Regions from separate parts of the Streptomyces sp. Da 82-17 genome, predicted to be linked through region 1. Evidence: riboswitches for the same ligand, from Rfam matches in the RefSeq annotation. Region 1 holds a riboswitch; the other holds the start of a gene.

Evidence for each region. Region 1 has a riboswitch for S-adenosylmethionine ahead of thrC (threonine synthase). Riboswitches for the same ligand answer to the same signal wherever they lie in the genome.
Region 2: another riboswitch for S-adenosylmethionine. It lies ahead of ACIDOF_RS04820 (aminotransferase class V-fold PLP-dependent enzyme); the one in region 1 lies ahead of thrC (threonine synthase).

Annotation. Positions count from the first base shown of each region.
Region 1 is NZ_JBJURH010000004.1:217,525-225,844, reverse strand. Features, by position in the region: gene ACIDOF_RS08765 (hypothetical protein) at 1-8, shown strand, start outside; gene ACIDOF_RS08760 (hypothetical protein) at 5-1,249, shown strand; gene groL (chaperonin GroEL) at 1,275-2,897, opposite strand; gene ACIDOF_RS08750 (cold-shock protein) at 3,209-3,415, opposite strand; gene ACIDOF_RS08745 (MoaD/ThiS family protein) at 3,858-4,136, opposite strand; gene thrC (threonine synthase) at 4,274-5,557, opposite strand; SAM riboswitch class I at 5,576-5,724, opposite strand; gene ACIDOF_RS08735 (glucosyl-3-phosphoglycerate synthase) at 5,856-6,830, shown strand; gene ACIDOF_RS08730 (trehalose-6-phosphate synthase) at 6,881-8,302, shown strand.
Region 2 is NZ_JBJURH010000002.1:410,139-418,458, forward strand. Features, by position in the region: gene ACIDOF_RS04800 (ATP-binding protein) at 1-1,076, shown strand, start outside; gene ACIDOF_RS04805 (response regulator transcription factor) at 1,073-1,744, shown strand; gene ACIDOF_RS04810 (SLC13 family permease) at 1,821-3,239, shown strand; gene ACIDOF_RS04815 (glycerate kinase) at 3,273-4,421, shown strand; gene ACIDOF_RS04820 (aminotransferase class V-fold PLP-dependent enzyme) at 4,694-6,067, opposite strand; SAM riboswitch class IV at 6,264-6,381, opposite strand; gene trpD (anthranilate phosphoribosyltransferase) at 6,514-7,578, opposite strand; gene ACIDOF_RS04830 (cytochrome b) at 7,715-8,320, opposite strand, start outside.

The DNA of each region.
Region 1 (8,320 bases):
CCCGGTGAACGTCGGCAAGGCGCTGCACCGCGCCCCGCTCGCCGCCACCCTGCTCGCCGTCCTCGCCGCACACCTGGTCGGTGTGCTCCCGCAGCAGACCGCCTGGGCCGAACTGCCCGCCGACGGCAGCCCGTTGAGCGCGCTCCGCCGCCTCACCGTGGCACCGAACCCGCTGTTCAGCGAGCAGACCGGGCTGGCGGCCCTCGGACCGGACGCCCTGTGGACGGCGGTGTTCCTGCTCGTCCTGGCCGCGCTCGGCTCGGCGGTCCGCGCGGTCGCGCCCGAGCGGGTGCGGATGCTCGTACTCGCCGCGCTGCTCCCCGCGTTCGCCCCGCTCGCCGGGCTGCTCGCGCTGGCCACGGTCCGCCTGCCCGAGCTGTCCTTCGACCCGTACACGCGCGGCGACGCGGCGAACCGGCTGCTCACCGACGCCGCGCAGAGCCACGGCCACACGCTGCTGCTCGGCCTGGTCGGCGCGGCCGTCGCCGGTTGCCTCGGCCTCTCGGCGCTCGCCCGCCACCTCGCCGCCACCGAGCCCCGGTTCACGTCCGAGCCGGTCGGCTGGCTGCGCGATCAGGCCCGGCTCCTGCTGCGTTCGACCGGCCCCGCCCTGCTCGCGCTGGCCGGCGGCGCCGTGGTGCTGCTCGCCTTCACGGCAGGCCTGCCCGTGCTCCTGCTCGACCCGCTCGTCCGGATCTGGTGCGGCAGCGCGGAACTGCCCGCCCCCTGCGCCGTCCAGCTGTCGGGCGACCTCGACACCCTGCCCTCCACGTCGTGGAGCGCCCAACACCCGCTGCTGTACCGCCTGTTGACCCTCTACGCCTGGCAGAGCTTCGCGCTCCTGTACGTCGGCGGCTACGTGATCGTCCGCCGCCTCACCCGGTCCCTGCCGCGGGTCGTCGGCGCCGCCGTGTCCGCGTACGCCGCCTACCCGCCGGCCGTCTGCACGTACGTCGCCCTCCTGGACGGAGTCGACACCGCCCTGGACTCGGGGCGGCAACTCCTCACCGGCGACGAGCTGTTGCTGCAGGCACTGCCACCGGCCGGGCTGTACCACGCCCTGTTCGCGGCCCCCGTGGCCGCCGCGGTGTGCGCGGGCTCCCTGGCGCTGCGCCTCCGCCTCCGCCGCGCCCCCGCCGACACCGCCGACGGCGAGGCGCAGGACGGCGACGGCCACACGCAGGACGGGGACACGCGACAGGGGCGGCACCCCTCCCGTACGGGAGACGTGCCGCCCCTGCGGAGCTGACGCTCAGGGCTGCTGATCCGGAGGATCAGAAGTCCATGTCACCGCCCGGCATGCCGCCCGGAGCGGCCGCGGCGGCCTTCTCCGGCTTGTCGGCGATGACGGCCTCGGTGGTGAGGAACAGCGCGGCGATGGAGGACGCGTTCTGCAGGGCGGAACGGGTCACCTTCGCCGGGTCGATGATGCCCTCGGCGATCATGTCGACGTACTCGCCGGTGGCGGCGTTCAGGCCGTGGCCGACGGTCAGGTTGCGCACCTTCTCGACGACGACACCACCCTCGAGGCCACCGTTGACGGCGATCTGCTTGAGCGGGGCCTCCAGGGCGAGCTTCACGGCGTTGGCGCCGGTCGCCTCGTCACCCTCGAGCTCCAGCTTCTCGAAGACCGCGGAGGCCTGCAGCAGGGCGACGCCACCGCCGGCGACGATGCCCTCCTCGACGGCCGCCTTCGCGTTGCGAACGGCGTCCTCGATGCGGTGCTTGCGCTCCTTGAGCTCGACCTCGGTCGCGGCGCCGGCCTTGATGACGGCCACGCCGCCGGCCAGCTTCGCGAGGCGCTCCTGCAGCTTCTCGCGGTCGTAGTCCGAGTCGGACTGCTCGATCTCGGCGCGGATCTGGTTCACGCGGCCGTTGACCTGGTCGCTGTCGCCGGCACCGTCGACGATGGTGGTCTCGTCCTTGGTGATGACGACCTTGCGGGCGCGGCCGAGCAGGTCGATCGTCGCGTTCTCCAGCTTGAGGCCGACCTCCTCGGAGATCACCTCGCCGCCGGTGAGGATCGCGATGTCGTTCAGCATGGCCTTGCGGCGGTCACCGAAGCCCGGGGCCTTGACGGCGACGGACTTGAAGGTGCCCTTGATCTTGTTGACGACCAGGGTCGACAGGGCCTCGCCCTCGACGTCCTCGGCGATGATCAGCAGCGGCTTGCCGGACTGCATGACCTTCTCGAGGAGCGGGATCAGGTCCTTGACGGAGCCGATCTTCGAGTTGGCGATCAGGATGTACGGGTCGTCGAGGACGGCCTCCATACGCTCCATGTCGGTGGCGAAGTACGCCGAGATGTAGCCCTTGTCGAAGCGCATACCCTCGGTGAGCTCCAGCTCCAGACCGAAGGTCTGGGACTCCTCGACGGTGATGACGCCTTCCTTGCCGACCTTGTCCATGGCCTCGGCGATGAGCTCGCCGATCTGGGAGTCGGCGGCGGAGATGGAGGCGGTGGAGGCGATCTGCTCCTTGGTCTCGACCTCCTTGGCCTGGTCGAGCAGGGCGGCGGAGACGGCCTCGACGGCCTTCTCGATACCGCGCTTCAGAGCCATCGGGTTGGCGCCGGCGGCCACGTTGCGCAGGCCCTCGCGGACCAGGGCCTGGGCGAGCACGGTCGCCGTGGTCGTACCGTCACCGGCGACGTCGTCCGTCTTCTTGGCGACTTCCTTGACCAGCTCGGCGCCGATCTTTTCGTACGGGTCCTCGAGCTCGATCTCCTTGGCGATGGACACACCATCGTTGGTGATCGTGGGGGCGCCCCACTTCTTCTCGAGGACGACGTTGCGACCCTTGGGGCCCAGGGTCACCTTGACGGCGTCGGCGAGCTGGTTCATGCCGCGCTCGAGGCCGCGCCGTGCCTCCTCGTCGAACGCGATGATCTTGGCCATGTGAAGTGGTCCTCCCGGACGCGGTGGAAACGCAAACAGACCGGCGCCGATGCCCGCGACGGACGGCCTGCAGCCCTTGTGGTTCCTTGCCCCACCCGGCCTGCGGGCCTCACCGACCCGATCCAAGTTCTGTCACTCTCACCTTCAGAGTGCTAACGCCAATGATTAGCACTCACCCCACCCGAGTGCAAGACGCTTCCGGAGTACGAGCCCGACCTCGGGCCCACCCGAGGACCGGGCCCGGGCACGCCGAAGGGCCCGCACCCCGTGGGTGCGGGCCCTTCGTCAGCTGTGCAGTCGCGTCGGCGCGATCAGCCGGCTGCCACGCGGACCATGTCGGCCTGCGGGCCCTTCTGACCCTGCGAGATCTCGAACTCGACCCGCTGACCCTCTTCAAGGGTGCGGTATCCGTCCATCTGAATCGCGCTGTAGTGGACGAAAACATCCGCACCACCGTCGACCGCGATGAAGCCGTACCCCTTCTCCGCGTTGAACCACTTGACGGTGCCCTGAGCCATGCCTAACTCCCCTATTACTGGCCCTTGCACAGATCCGCACTTCGCGGATCCGGGTCAGACCTCACCCCCCGACAGGTGGGGGCGTGCGCCGGAACGCGTCGACCGCCGCTGAATGTATCTGCCCAACTGCCGTCTGCAACAGGTCAATTCGACGAGAAATCTGGGCGCGACCGATCGGCTGAACAGGGAGAATTCGCCGGATCCCAGAACAAGTCGGACCGGGCGAACGGAACAAAGCGTGCGAATTGCGGGGGCTCTTCGACCGCAAGTCGTCGGCGAAACCGGGAGTTCTCATATGCGCGCGGCATGCGCGGAGACCGAAAGCGGAACAGCTTTCCCAACTCTATCGCGCCCAACCATGCAGAATTGCCCCCTCCGCTTCCTGCGGAGGGGGCAATTCTGCATGTTTCCTGCGTAACGGGGCCGCAGGTCGGCCGCGGGTTCAGCAACCGCCGGCGACGGCCGGGATGATCGAGACGCCGGCGCCGTCCGGGGTGGCGGTCTCCAGGCCCTGCTCGAAGCGGACGTCGTCGTCGTTGACGTACACGTTCACGAAGCGGCGCAGCTTGCCCTGGTCGTCCAGGACGCGCGCGGCGATGCCCGCGTGGTTCTTCTCCAGGTCCGAGATGACCTCGGCGAGGGTGGCCCCCTCGGCGGCGACCTCGGCCTGACCGCCGGTGTAGGTGCGCAGGATGGTGGGGATGCGGACGTTGACGCTCATGGGATCACCTTCAGTAAGACGGTTTGGTGGCGCCCCTGAAAGGGGCGCGGGGCTGTGTCAATTTGCGGCTGGCGCCGCGCGGGCGCGAGGACGGACCACTGCCCGCAGTCGGCTACGGACAGCGGCCCCTACGGCGACTAACCGGCAAGCCCCGCCGCACGGAACGCGTCAAGCGACGGCTTGATGGTCGCGGTGGCCTGCGAGGTGGGCGCCACGGCGTCGAGCGTCTTGAGCCCGTCGCCCGTGTTCAGCACGACCGTGGTCAGCGTCGGATCGATGAGCCCGGCCTCGATCAGCTTCTTCGTCACGCCGACGGTCACACCCCCGGCCGTCTCCGCGAAGATCCCCTCCGTACGGGCGAGCAGCTTGATCGCGTCGACGACCTGCTCGTCGTTCACGTCCTCCACGGCCCCGCCGGTGCGCCGGGCGATGTCCAGGACGTACGGGCCGTCGGCGGGGTTGCCGATCGCGAGGGACTTGGCGATGGTGTCCGGCTTCTGCGGGCGGACCACGTCGTGGCCGTTCTTGAAGGCCGTGGACACCGGGGAGCAGCCCTCGGCCTGGGCGCCGAAGATCTTGTACGGCTTGTCCTCGACCAGGCCGAGCTTGATCAGCTCCTGCAGGCCCTTGTCGATCTTCGTGAGCTGCGAGCCGGAGGCGATCGGGATGACCAGCTGGTCGGGCAGCTGCCAGCCGAGCTGCTCGCAGATCTCGTACGCGAGCGTCTTCGAGCCCTCGCCGTAGTACGGCCGCAGGTTCACGTTGACGAAGCCCCAGCCCTCGCCCAGCGGGTCGCCGATGAGCTCGGAGCAGAAGCGGTTGACGTCGTCGTAGTTGCCCTCGATGCCGACGAGCTCGCCGCCGTACACCGCGGCCATGACGACCTTGCCCTGCTCCAGGTCGTGCGGGATGAACACGCAGGAGCGGAAGCCGGCGCGGGCGGCGGCGGCGCCGACGGCGCCGGCGAGGTTGCCGGTGGACGAGCAGGAGAGCGTGGTGAAGCCGAAGGCGCGGGCGGCCTCCAGGGCCTGGGCGACGACGCGGTCCTTGAAGGAGTGCGTCGGGTTGCCGGAGTCGTCCTTGATGAACAGGCCGCCGGTGACGCCGAGTTCACGGGCCAGGTTGTCGGCCTTGACGAGCTTGGTCCAGCCGGGGTTGAGGTTCGGCTTGGTGGCGACGTCGGCGGGGACGGGCAGCAGCGGCGCGTACCGCCAGATGTTGTCCGGGCCTTCGGCGATCTTCTTCTTCAGCCCCTCCGGGTCGCCGACCGGCAGGTCGTACGCGACCTCGAGAGGCCCGAAACACAGCTCGCAGGCGAAGATCGGGCCGAGGGGGAAACGCTCACCGCACTCGCGGCAGGAGAGGCCCGAGGCGGGGCCGAGGTCCACGGTGGTGGTGGTTTCTGCGGTCTGTACAGCCATGAGAGGCGAGGCCCTTTCTCCTCATCTTCCTCGCGACGCACTTCGCCACGAGACGGATTTGGCACCTTCCCTAGCCGGGAGCCTCGCGCGCCCAGTTGCGCAAGTAACCAGCTGGAGGGTTGCCGGGGCTTCAACGGGCCGTATCCCTCTGCCCCTCTGGATGAGCGGTATTCGATTGTCGGCGACGACCCCCGGCATGCGGTGGTCGTTCGCGTTGTTCAAGACTGTAACGGACGGCCCGCACTGTTGAGATAGTCGTCCGAACCGCGAGATGGATCACAACCAGGGAGTAACTGACGTGCTCGAAGAGGTGGAGCGCTGGCTCGAACGGCGCTCCTGGTCCGTCGACGACCGCCCGCTCGACCGGATCCTCGCCGCGAAGGCGCGCTCCGGGAGCAAGGTCAGCGTGGTGCTGCCCGCGCTCGACGAGGAGGCGACGGTCGGCGCGATCGTGTCGGTGATCCGCCGCGAGCTGATGACTCCCGAGGCGCCCCTCGTCGACGAGCTGGTGGTGATCGACTCGGGCTCCACCGACCGCACCTCCGAGGTGGCGGCGGCGGCCGGGGCGCGGGTGGTGCACCGGGACGCGATCCTTCCGCGGCTGCCCGCCGTGCCCGGCAAGGGCGAGGTGCTGTGGCGGTCGCTGCTCGTGACCAGCGGTGACGTGGTGTGCTTCGTCGACGCCGACCTCAGGGAGTTCTCGGCCGACTTCGTCACCGGCATCGTCGGCCCGCTCCTGACCGACCCGGACGTGCAGTTCGTGAAGGCCATGTACGACCGGCCGCTCGGCACTGAGTTCGATCCGCCCGCCTCCGGCAGGACCGCCGGCCAGGGCGGCAGGGTGACGGAGCTGGTCGCCCGGCCGCTGTTGAACCTGCACTGGCCCCAACTGGCCGGATTCGTCCAGCCGTTGGGCGGCGAGTACGCGGCCCGGCGCTCGCTCCTCGAACGGCTGCCGTTCCCCGTCGGGTACGGCGTGGAGCTGGGTCTTCTCGTCGACTCGCTGCACACCGTCGGCCTGGACGCGCTCGCGCAGGTCGACGTCGGCGTGCGCCTGCACCGGCACCAGGACGGGCGGGCCCTCGGCCGGATGGCGGCGGCGATCTACCGCACGGCGCAGCTGCGGCTCGCCCGCGGCCATCTCGTACGGCCCCGGCTCACCCAGTTCGAGCGGGGCGAGCACGGCTTCGAGCCGCGCACGCACGCCGTGGACACGGAGGAGCGGCCGCCGATGACGGACATCGAGGAGTACCGGGACCGCCGCGTGGCGTAGACGTGTCGGTGGCACGTTTGCCGTTTCCCGGGGCGGGCTAGGTTCGCGTCATGCCAGTCGAGCCTGCCAAGGCGGCCAAGTCTGCCGAGCGTTCCGCCGCCCCGATCCTCGTCGCCTCCAACCGCGGTCCGGTCAGCTATTCCGTACGGGAGGACGGCTCGCTCGCACCGCGGCGCGGCGGCGGCGGGCTGGTGTCCGGGCTCTCCGCGATCGGGCCGGACGCCGGCGCGCTGTGGGTGTGCGCGGCGCTCGGCGACGGCGACCGGGAGGCGGTGCGGCGCGGCGTCTCCGAGCCCGGCGTCCGGATGCTGGACATCGACGCCGAGGTGCACGCGGACGCGTACAACGGGATCGCCAACTCGGTGCTCTGGTTCGTGCACCACATGCTGTACCAGACGCCCCTGGAACCCTCCTTCGACCGGGAGTTCCGCCGCCGGTGGGAGTCGTACGAGCGCTACAACCGGGCCTTCGCCGAAGCGCTCGCCGAGTCCGCGGCGCCCGGCGCGTCGGTGCTCGTGCAGGACTACCACCTGGCCCTCGTCCCCGGCATGCTGCGCGCGCTCCGCGACGACCTGCGCATCGGGCACTTCTCGCACACCCCGTGGGCGCCGCCCGACTACTTCCGGATGCTGCCCGACGACATCGCCGGACAGCTGCTGCGCGGCATGCTCGGCGCGGACCGGCTCGGCTTCCTCACCCGGCGCTGGGCGGACGCGTTCACGGCCTGCTGCGACGCGGTGACCGGCGGCACCGGCACCACCCGGATCGGCGTGCACGGCCTCGGCGCGGACGCGGACTTCCTGCGCGAGCGCGCCCACCGGGACGACGTGGCGGACCGCACGGCGGCGCTGCGCGCCCAGATCGGCGGGACCGACCGCAGGACCGTCGTCCGCGTCGACCGCACCGAGCTGTCCAAGAACATCGTGCGCGGGCTGCGCGCGTACGAGCTGCTGCTCGCCGAGCGGCCCGAGTGGCGCGAACGAGTCGTGCACATCGCGTTCGCCTACCCCTCGCGCCAGGACCTGGCCGTCTACCGCGACTACACCGCGGAGGTCGCCCGCGTCGCCGAGGAGATCAACTCCCGGTACGGCACGGCGGGTTGGACGCCGGTGATCCTGCACGTCGAGGACGACTTCGCGCGCTCGCTCGCGGCGTACCGGCTCGCGGACGTGGCGCTCGTCAACCCGATCAGGGACGGCATGAACCTGGTCGCCAAGGAGGTCCCGGTCGTCTCCGACGAGGGCTGCGCGCTCGTCCTGTCCCGCGAGGCCGGGGCGTACGAGGAGCTCGGCGAGGACGCGCTCGCGGTCAACCCGTACGACGTGGTGGGCACGGCCCGGGCGCTGCACGAGGCGCTGACGATGCCGGACGAGGAGCGGCGGGCGCGCACGGAACGGCTCGCCGCGGCGGCGACGGCGCTGCCGCCGGAGCGGTGGTTCCTGGACCAGCTGCGGGAGTTGGAGGGGCTCTAGGGCGTGTCTCCCTGGGGA
Region 2 (8,320 bases), on a different contig from region 1:
GCCCGCTGCACGAGGACGGCGCCGCCCGCCGCGCCATCTTCGAGGCCGACGAGGCCACCGGCACCCTGCACCGCCCGGAGGGCGAGATCCGCTGGGCGAAGGTGAGCGTCGCCCGGCACGGCGGCGAGCCGGAGGCGGCGTTCGTGGTCGCCTTCCACCCGGAACGCGAACTCGCCCGCGTGAACGAGGTGTTCCGCCTGATGCTGGCGATCTCCGGGGTCGCCCTGATGATGACGACAGGCATCGGCTGGGCGGTCGCGGGCCGCATCCTCAAGCCGGTACGCACGGTCCGCACCGCGGCCGCCCAGCTGACCGAGCAGGACCTCACCCGGCGCATCCCGGTGCAGGGCCGGGACGACGTGGCGGCGCTCGCCGAGACGTTCAACGCGATGCTGGACCGCCTGGAGCGGGCGTTCGCCGCGCAGCGCGAGTTCGTCGACGACGCCGGGCACGAGCTGCGCACCCCGATCACCATCGTCCGCGGCCACCTGGAGCTGATGGGCGACGACCCGGCGGAGCGCGAGGAGACCGTCCGCCTGGTCACCGACGAGCTGGACCGGATGAGCCGGATCGTCGAGGACCTGCTGCTGCTCGCCAAGGCCGAGCGGCCCGACTTCGTGACGCCGGCCCCGGTGCAGCTCGCGGAGCTCACCGCCGACGTCTTCGTCAAGGCCCGCACGCTGGGCGAGCGCGACTGGCAGCTGCCCGAAGTGGCCGACGGCGAGGCCGAGTTGGACGCCCAGCGGATCACGCAGGCGATGGTCCAGCTGGCGCAGAACGCGGTCCAGCACACCACGGCGGGCCAGACCGTCCGGATCGGCTCCCGGCTGTGCGGGAACCGGGTCGAGCTGTACGTCGCCGACTCGGGGCCGGGCGTGCAGCCGCAGGACGCCGACGTGATCTTCGAGCGGTTCCGGCGGGGCACGGCCAGGCGCGGCGCCCGTACGACCGGGGCCGGGCTCGGCCTGTCCATCGTGCGGGCCATCGCCGAGGGCCACCGGGGCGGGGTGCGGCTCGAACCGTCCGCCGCCGGGGCCACGTTCGTACTCGATCTGCCGTTGGAGGAAGACCGGTGAACCGGATACTCATCGTCGAGGACGAGGAGCGGATCGCCTCGTTCGTAGAGAAGGGGCTGCGCGCCAACGGCTTCACCACCACCGTGGTCGGCGACGGCGACACGGCCTACGACTACGCCCTGACCGGCGGCTTCGACCTGATCGTCCTGGACATCGGGCTGCCCGGCCGGGACGGCTTCACGGTCCTTCGGCAGCTGCGCGAGGCCCGGGTCACGATTCCGGTGATCGTGCTCACCGCGCGCGACTCCGTGCGGGACACCGTGGCCGGCCTGGAGGGCGGCGCCGACGACTGGATGACCAAGCCGTTCCGCTTCGAGGAGCTGCTCGCCCGGGTCCGGCTCCGGCTGCGCACCGCGGCCCGTGCACCCGAGGTGACGGTGCTGCGCAGCGGCGAGCTGAGCCTCGATCTCCGTACCCGCAGGGCGCGTTCGGGCGAGCGGACGGTGGACCTGACGGCCCGCGAGTTCGTGCTGCTCGAACTGTTCCTGCGCCACCCCGGCCAGGTCCTGGCCCGCGAGCAGATCCTGTCCCACGTGTGGGGCTACGACTTCGACCCGGGCTCCAACATCGTCGACGTGTACGTCCGCGCCCTGCGCAAGAAGCTCGGCGCGGAGCGGGTGGAGACGGTGCGCGGCATGGGGTACCGGCTGCCGGGGGACGCGGGCTGACAGCCGCCGCCGTGGGTGAAGTTCCTTTCATGCACGGCTCATAGAGGGCTCACGGCCGGCCCGAAGACTGTCTCGCGTGACAGTGAATCTCCGGCAGGCGGCAACCCTCTGCGTGGCCCTGAGCATCTGCGGGCTGCTGCTGGTCCCCACCAACTTCCCCGGCCTCGGCGGTGACGCCCGGCTCACGCTCGCCGTGTTCACGCTCGCGACCTGCGCGTGGATCGGCACGCCGATCGACGACACGTACATCGCGCTCGGCGCCGGGCTCGCGCTCACCGCGACCGGGGTGATCAGCAGCGACACCCTCTTCGGCACGCTCGGTGACGAGACGGTGTGGCTGCTGATCTGCTCGTTCGTGCTCGCGGCGGCGGTGGCCCGGACCGGGCTCGCGGGGCGCGCGGCGGCGTTCCTGGTCTCGGGGGCGCGCAGCGTACGGCAGTTGACGCATCTCACCACCGCCGCGCTCGTCGTGACGGCGTTCGCGGTGCCGGCCACCTCGGGGCGCGCGGCGCTCGCCCTGCCCGTGTTCCTGGCGCTGGCGAAGGTGCTCTCGGACCGCAGGCGCCTGGTGGTGATGCTGGCGCTGCTGTTCCCGACGGTGATCCTGCTGTCGGCGGTGGCGACGCTGATCGGCGCGGGCGCGCATCTGATCACGGTCTCGGTGCTGTGGGAGGCGACGGGCGACCGCATCGGCTTCACGCAGTGGCTCCTGCTCGGCCTGCCGCTCGCGGTCGCCTCCTCCCATCTGGCCGCGGAGATCGTGCTGTTGACGACGACCCGGCGGGCGGACCGGCGCGGCCCCGTCCGCATCACCGCCGACCAGATCCAGGAGCACAGCGAGCGGCCCGTCACCGGCCCGCTGTCCTCGGCCGAGGCCCGCTGCGCGCTGCTGCTCGCCACGGTGGTGGCGCTGTGGTGCAGCGAGCCGTTGCACCAAGTCCCGCCCGCCGTGGTCGCGTTGATCGGCGCGGTCGTGGCCTCCTCCCCCGCGCTCGGCACCGTACGGCTGAAGGACGCGCTGAAGACGGTGCCCTGGTCGCTGCTGCTCTTCATGGCCGCGACGATGGCGATGGGCGTGGCCCTGGCCGACTCGGGCGCCGCGAAGTGGCTGGTGGCGGGCCTGCCGGTGACGGTGCCGCCGTGGCTGTTCCTCACCGTGGTCGTGGCCGTCAGCACGGCGGCCCATCTGATCCTGCAGTCCCGGTCGGCCCGCTCCTCGGTGCTCGTGCCGCTGGTCGTGGCGGCGGCGGTCGGCGCGGGCGTCAACCCGGTGGCCGCCGCGCTCGCCTCCACGGCGGCCGCGGGCTTCTGCCACACCCTGCCCGCCTCGGCCAAGCCCGTGACGCTCTTCTCCGACCTGCCGGGCACGCCCACGTACGAGCCGCGCGACCTGCTGCGCCTGTCCGCCGTGCTCGCCCCGGCGACGGCCGCGCTCGTCCTGCTCTTCGCCCTCGCCGTCTGGCCGCTGCTCGGCGTGCCGGTCCTGAACCACTGAACTCTCCACGTCTCCCGAGGAGTTGGAAGACCGATGCTGACCCGTTTCGCCGTAGCCCCCAGCGGCTTCAAGGAATCCCTGTCCGCCCAGGCCGCCGCCGAGGCCATCGCCGCGGGGGTGCGCCGTGTCGTGCCCGAGGCGGAGGTCGACCTGATCCCGCTCGTCGACGGCGGCGAGGGCACCGCGGCCGCGCTCGCCTCGGCCACCGGCGGCCGGCTCGTCGCCCTGCCCGCCACGGGCCCCGTCGGCGAGCAGGTGGGCACCCACTTCGCGCTGCTCGACGGGGACACGGCGGTGGTCGAGATGGCCGCGGTCGCCGGCCTCTCCCTCGTCCCGCGCACCCTGCGCGACCCGGGCGCCACCACCACGTACGGCGTCGGCGAGCTGATCCGCGCCGCCCTGGACACGGGGGTGCGCCGCATCCTCGTCGGCTGCGGCGACTCCGGCACGTCGGACGGCGGCGCGGGCGCCCTGCAGGCCCTCGGCGCCCGCCTGCTCACCGCGAGGGGGTACGAACTCCCGCGCGGCGGCCGGGAGTTGCACCGCCTGGACCGCGTCGACCCGACGGGCCTCGACCCGCGCCTGAAGGACGTGGAGCTGCAGGTCGCCTGCAACCCGTTCAACGTGCTGTGCGGCGAGCGCGGCGTGGCCCGCGTCTTCGGCCCGCAGAAGGGCGCGACCCCGGCGCAGGTCGAGGAGCTGTCGGCGGGCCTGGAGCGCTGGGCGTACGTCCTGGAGCGCGACCTCGGCGCCGTCGACCTGCGCGAGGGCCCCGGCACCGGCGCGTCCGGCGGCCTCGGCGCGGGCCTGGCCGCACTCGGCGCGAAGCTCCTGCCCCGCTTCGACGTCCTCCTCGACCACCTCGACCTGGACGCCCGCCTGGCCCGCGCCGACCTGGTCGTCACGGCCGAGGGCGCGCTCGACCACCAGACGCCGCGCGGCAAGGTCCCGGCCGAAGTGGCCCGCCGAGCCAAGCAGTTCGGCCGCCCGGTCCTCGCCCTGGCGGGCACGATCGGCGAGGGCGCCCACCAGGTCCACTCCTCGGGCGTGGACGCCTACAGCTCGATCCTCCCGTCCCCGGTCTCACTCCCGGAGGCCCTGGGCAGAGGCGGCGAGTTCCTCACGGACGCAACGGAACGCGCCCTGAGGATGGTCCTCCTGGGCGCACGCCTGGCGGCGTGAAGGGACAGGGCGCCCTATACGCACACGGGACTGGGGCGCCCCACAGGGGGGCGCGGGGAACTGCGCGACCAGCCACGACGGCGGGGGGGCCGACCAACAAACCGGAAGGGGCAGGACCCAGGGGCGCGGGGAACTGCGCGACCGGCCCCCGCCCAGGGAAAGCCGAACAACGAACCCGAAAGCAGGGCTTGGGGGCGCAGCCCCCAAAGGGGGCCCGGGGGCAAAGCCCCGGACCGGCAACCGACCCAACGGCAAGGGTCGGCCGACAGAACCTACGCCGCAGCCGAAGTATCCGGCACGCACCGCCCACCCTCGGTCCGGTACGACCACCGCGCACCCTCCCGTACCAACTCCCGCACCGCGGAGACGAACCGCTCGACGTGCTCATCGGGCGTACCGGCCCCGAAGCTGACCCGGATCGCGTTCAGCGACTTCTCGCCGGGCGCGCCCTCCGGCGCACCGCACTCGCCCTGCTCCTGCGGGTCGCTGCCGAGCAGGGTGCGCACCAGCGGGTGGGCGCAGAAGAGACCGTCCCGTACGCCGATCCCGTACTCCGCGGAGAGCGCGGCCGCGAAGTGCGAGCTGTTCCAGCCGTCCACGACGAACGACAGCACACCCACCCGCGGGGCGTCGTCGCCGAACAGCGAGAGCACCTTCACCTCGGGCACCTCGGCGAGCCCGTCCCGGACAAGGCCGATCAGGTGCTGCTCGCGGGCCACGAGCGAGTCGAATCCGGCCTCGGTGAGCGCCTTGCAGGCGGAGGCGATGGAGTACGCGCCGATCACGTTCGGCGAACCGGCCTCGTGGCGGGCGGCGGTGGTGTGCCACTCCACGTCCACACCGCCGTCCGCCCGGCGCGCCACGGCCTTCGACGCCCCGCCGCCGGCGAGGTACGGCTCGGCCGCCTGCAGCCAGTCCGCCCGCCCGGCGAGCACACCGGAGCCGAACGGTGCGTACAGCTTGTGCCCGGAGAACGCGACCCAGTCGACGTCCAACTCCCGTACGGACAGCGGGTGGTGGGGCGCGAGCTGGGCGGCGTCGAGGACGATCCGGGCGCCGTGCGCGTGCGCGGCGGCGGCCAGCTCCTTCACGGGCCACAGTTCACCGGTCACGTTGGAGGCGCCGGTGACGCACACCAGGGCGGGGCCGTAGGGGTCGCGGTCGGCGAGGGCGCGCTCCAGGGTGGTGACGGCCTCGCCGGGCGTACGGGGCGCGTTGAGGTACGTGACCCGCGCGTCCCGCCACGGCAGCAGCGAGGCGTGGTGCTCGGTCTCGAAGACGAACACCTGGCAGTCGGCGGGCAGCGCGGCGGCGAGCAGGTTGAGGGAGTCGGTGGTGGACCGGGTGAAGACGAGCTGGTCGCCCTCGCGGCAGTCGAGGAACTCCTCGACGGTGCGGCGCGCGTTCTCGAACAGGTCGGTGGACAGCTGGGAGAGGTACCCGGCGCCGCGGTGCACGCTGCCGTAGTACGGCGCGTACGCGGCCACGTCGTCCCAGACGCGCTGCAGGGCGGGGGCGCTGGCGGCGTAGTCGAGGGCCGCGTAGGTGACTTCGCCGCCGGTCACGAGCGGAACGGTGACGTCCCGGCCGAGGACGGGCAGCGGGGCACAGACGGACTGGTCGGCGGCGGAAATGGCGACGGACATGGCGAACTCCCGTATGAGGCAGGCGAATTCACCGCGCAGGACGCAGGCCTGAGCACACCGATGGTGCACCCGGACGCGTCGACGGCGCGGGAAGAAGAAAAGGAAAAGTGGTACGCGGAGAGGGGCGTTGCGCCCTATCGCATTCGCTTGCTCACGAGACTGCTCCCTTGAGGACCAGGACCCCAGGGTGTGCAGGGGTCCGCGCTTGCCGCAGACCTTGCTGCCTGCGGCCTGGTCTTCACCCGGGGCACCCCGCCACGGACGGAGGGTTGCCGGACAGCGGGCCGGGGCCTCAGTCGCTGTCACTCATGACCTGTCCAGCATCCTGCCAGAAGATCGAGCACGCGCAAGGCGCAGTCCAGAATCCGGACTGCGCCTCACGTCACACTGCTCGCCACACTGCTCGTCACTCAGCTCGCCACACTGCTCGCCGACTGCTCGTCGGCTCAGGAGTTGCTGGCCGTGACCCACCGGTCGAGCGCCTGGCGGGCGGCCCCGGAGTCGATGGACTCGGCGGCCTTCGCCATCCCGGCGCGGATCTGCTCGACGAGCGGCGCCTCGGTCGGCTCCAACGCCACCAGGGCGGCGGCCGAGTTGAGCAGCACGGCGTCCCGCACGGGCCCGGTCTCACCGCCGAGCAGCCGCCGGGCCACGTCCGCGTTGTACGAGGCGTCGGCGCCGCGCAGCGCCTCGACGGGCACGAGGTCGATGCCGACGTCCCGCGGGTCGAAGGCCTCCTCCCGCACGCCCCCGTCGCGTACGACCCACACACGCGAGGTGGCGGTCGTGGTGAGCTCGTCCAGGCCGTCGTCCCCGCGGAACACCAGGGCGCTGGAGCCGCGCTTGGCCAGCACTCCGGCCACGATGGGCGCCATCCGCGGGTCGGCGACGCCGGTGGCCTGGGCCCGGACGCGGGCCGGGTTGGTCAGCGGGCCGAGGAAGTTGAACGTCGTCCGGATGCCCAACTCCTTGCGGGCGGCGGCCACATGGCGCAGGGCGGGGTGGAACTTCACGGCGAAGCAGAACGTGATGCCCGCCTCGTCGGCCACCTGGGCGACCCGCGCGGGCGTCAGCTCCAGGTTGACGCCGAGCTTCTCCAGGACGTCGGAGGCGCCGCTCGCGCTGGACGCCGCCCGGTTGCCGTGCTTGACGACCTTGGCGCCGGTGCCGGCCACCACGATCGCGGACATGGTCGAGATGTTGACGGTCTTCGCGCCGTCCCCGCCCGTGCCGACGATGTCGACGCTGGGGCCGGGCACCTCGATGGTGTTGGCGTGCTCGTACATGGTCCGTACGAGACCGGTGATCTCCTCCACGGTCTCGCCCTTGGCCCGCAGCGCCACGGCGAAGCCGGCGATCTGCGCGTCCGTCGCCTCGCCGCGCATGATGCGGTCCATCGCCCACGCGGTGTCGTCGGCGCTCTGGTCACGGCCTTCGAGCAGTCCGTTCAGTACGTCGGGCCAGGTACGGCCCGCCGCGTGGTCGCCTCCAGCGGGGGTCGCAGCGCTCATGGCAGCTCCTGGTTCTCGTACGGAACACGTCGAAAAGGGTGTGGGCCCAGCCTAGCCAAGCCCGGTGACGGCAAAGAGCCCCGTCCGTTGAATGGACGGGGCTCCTGCCGTGGCGTTCAGCTACAGCTGACGGGGATCAGTGGTGGCCGTGGCCGCTGGTGATCTCCTTGTACTCCTCCACCGTGGGCTTGGGGATCTGGTTGTCCTCCCCGTAGTAGCCCTTGGAGAGCTTGGCCCGCAGCTTCTCGCCGCGCGACACCTTGCGCTTGACGCCGTTCTCGTCGACCTCGGGGCCGAGCTCGAGCGGCTTGTACTGCTCGTGCGCGGTGAGGGTGTGCAGCTGCTCCTGGCTGAGCGGCTCGTGCACCTCGATGAACTCGCCGTGCGGCAGGCGCTTGATGATGCCGGACTCGCGTCCGTGCAGCACCTTGTCCTTGTCGCGCCGCTGCAGACCCAGGCAGATCCGCTTGGTGACGATGAACGCGATGACCGGGCCGACGAAGAACATGATCCGGACGAACCAGGTGATCGAGTTGATCGACAGGTGGAAGTGGGTCGCCCAGAGGTCGTTTCCACCACCGATCAGCAGCACGAAGTACCAGGTCAGCCAGGCCACACCGAAGGCCGTACGGGTCGGGGCGTTGCGCGGGCGGTCCAGGATGTGGTGCTCGCGCTTGTCGCCGGTGACCCAGGACTCGATGAACGGGTAGACCGCGATGGCCGCCAGGACCAGCGGGAAGAT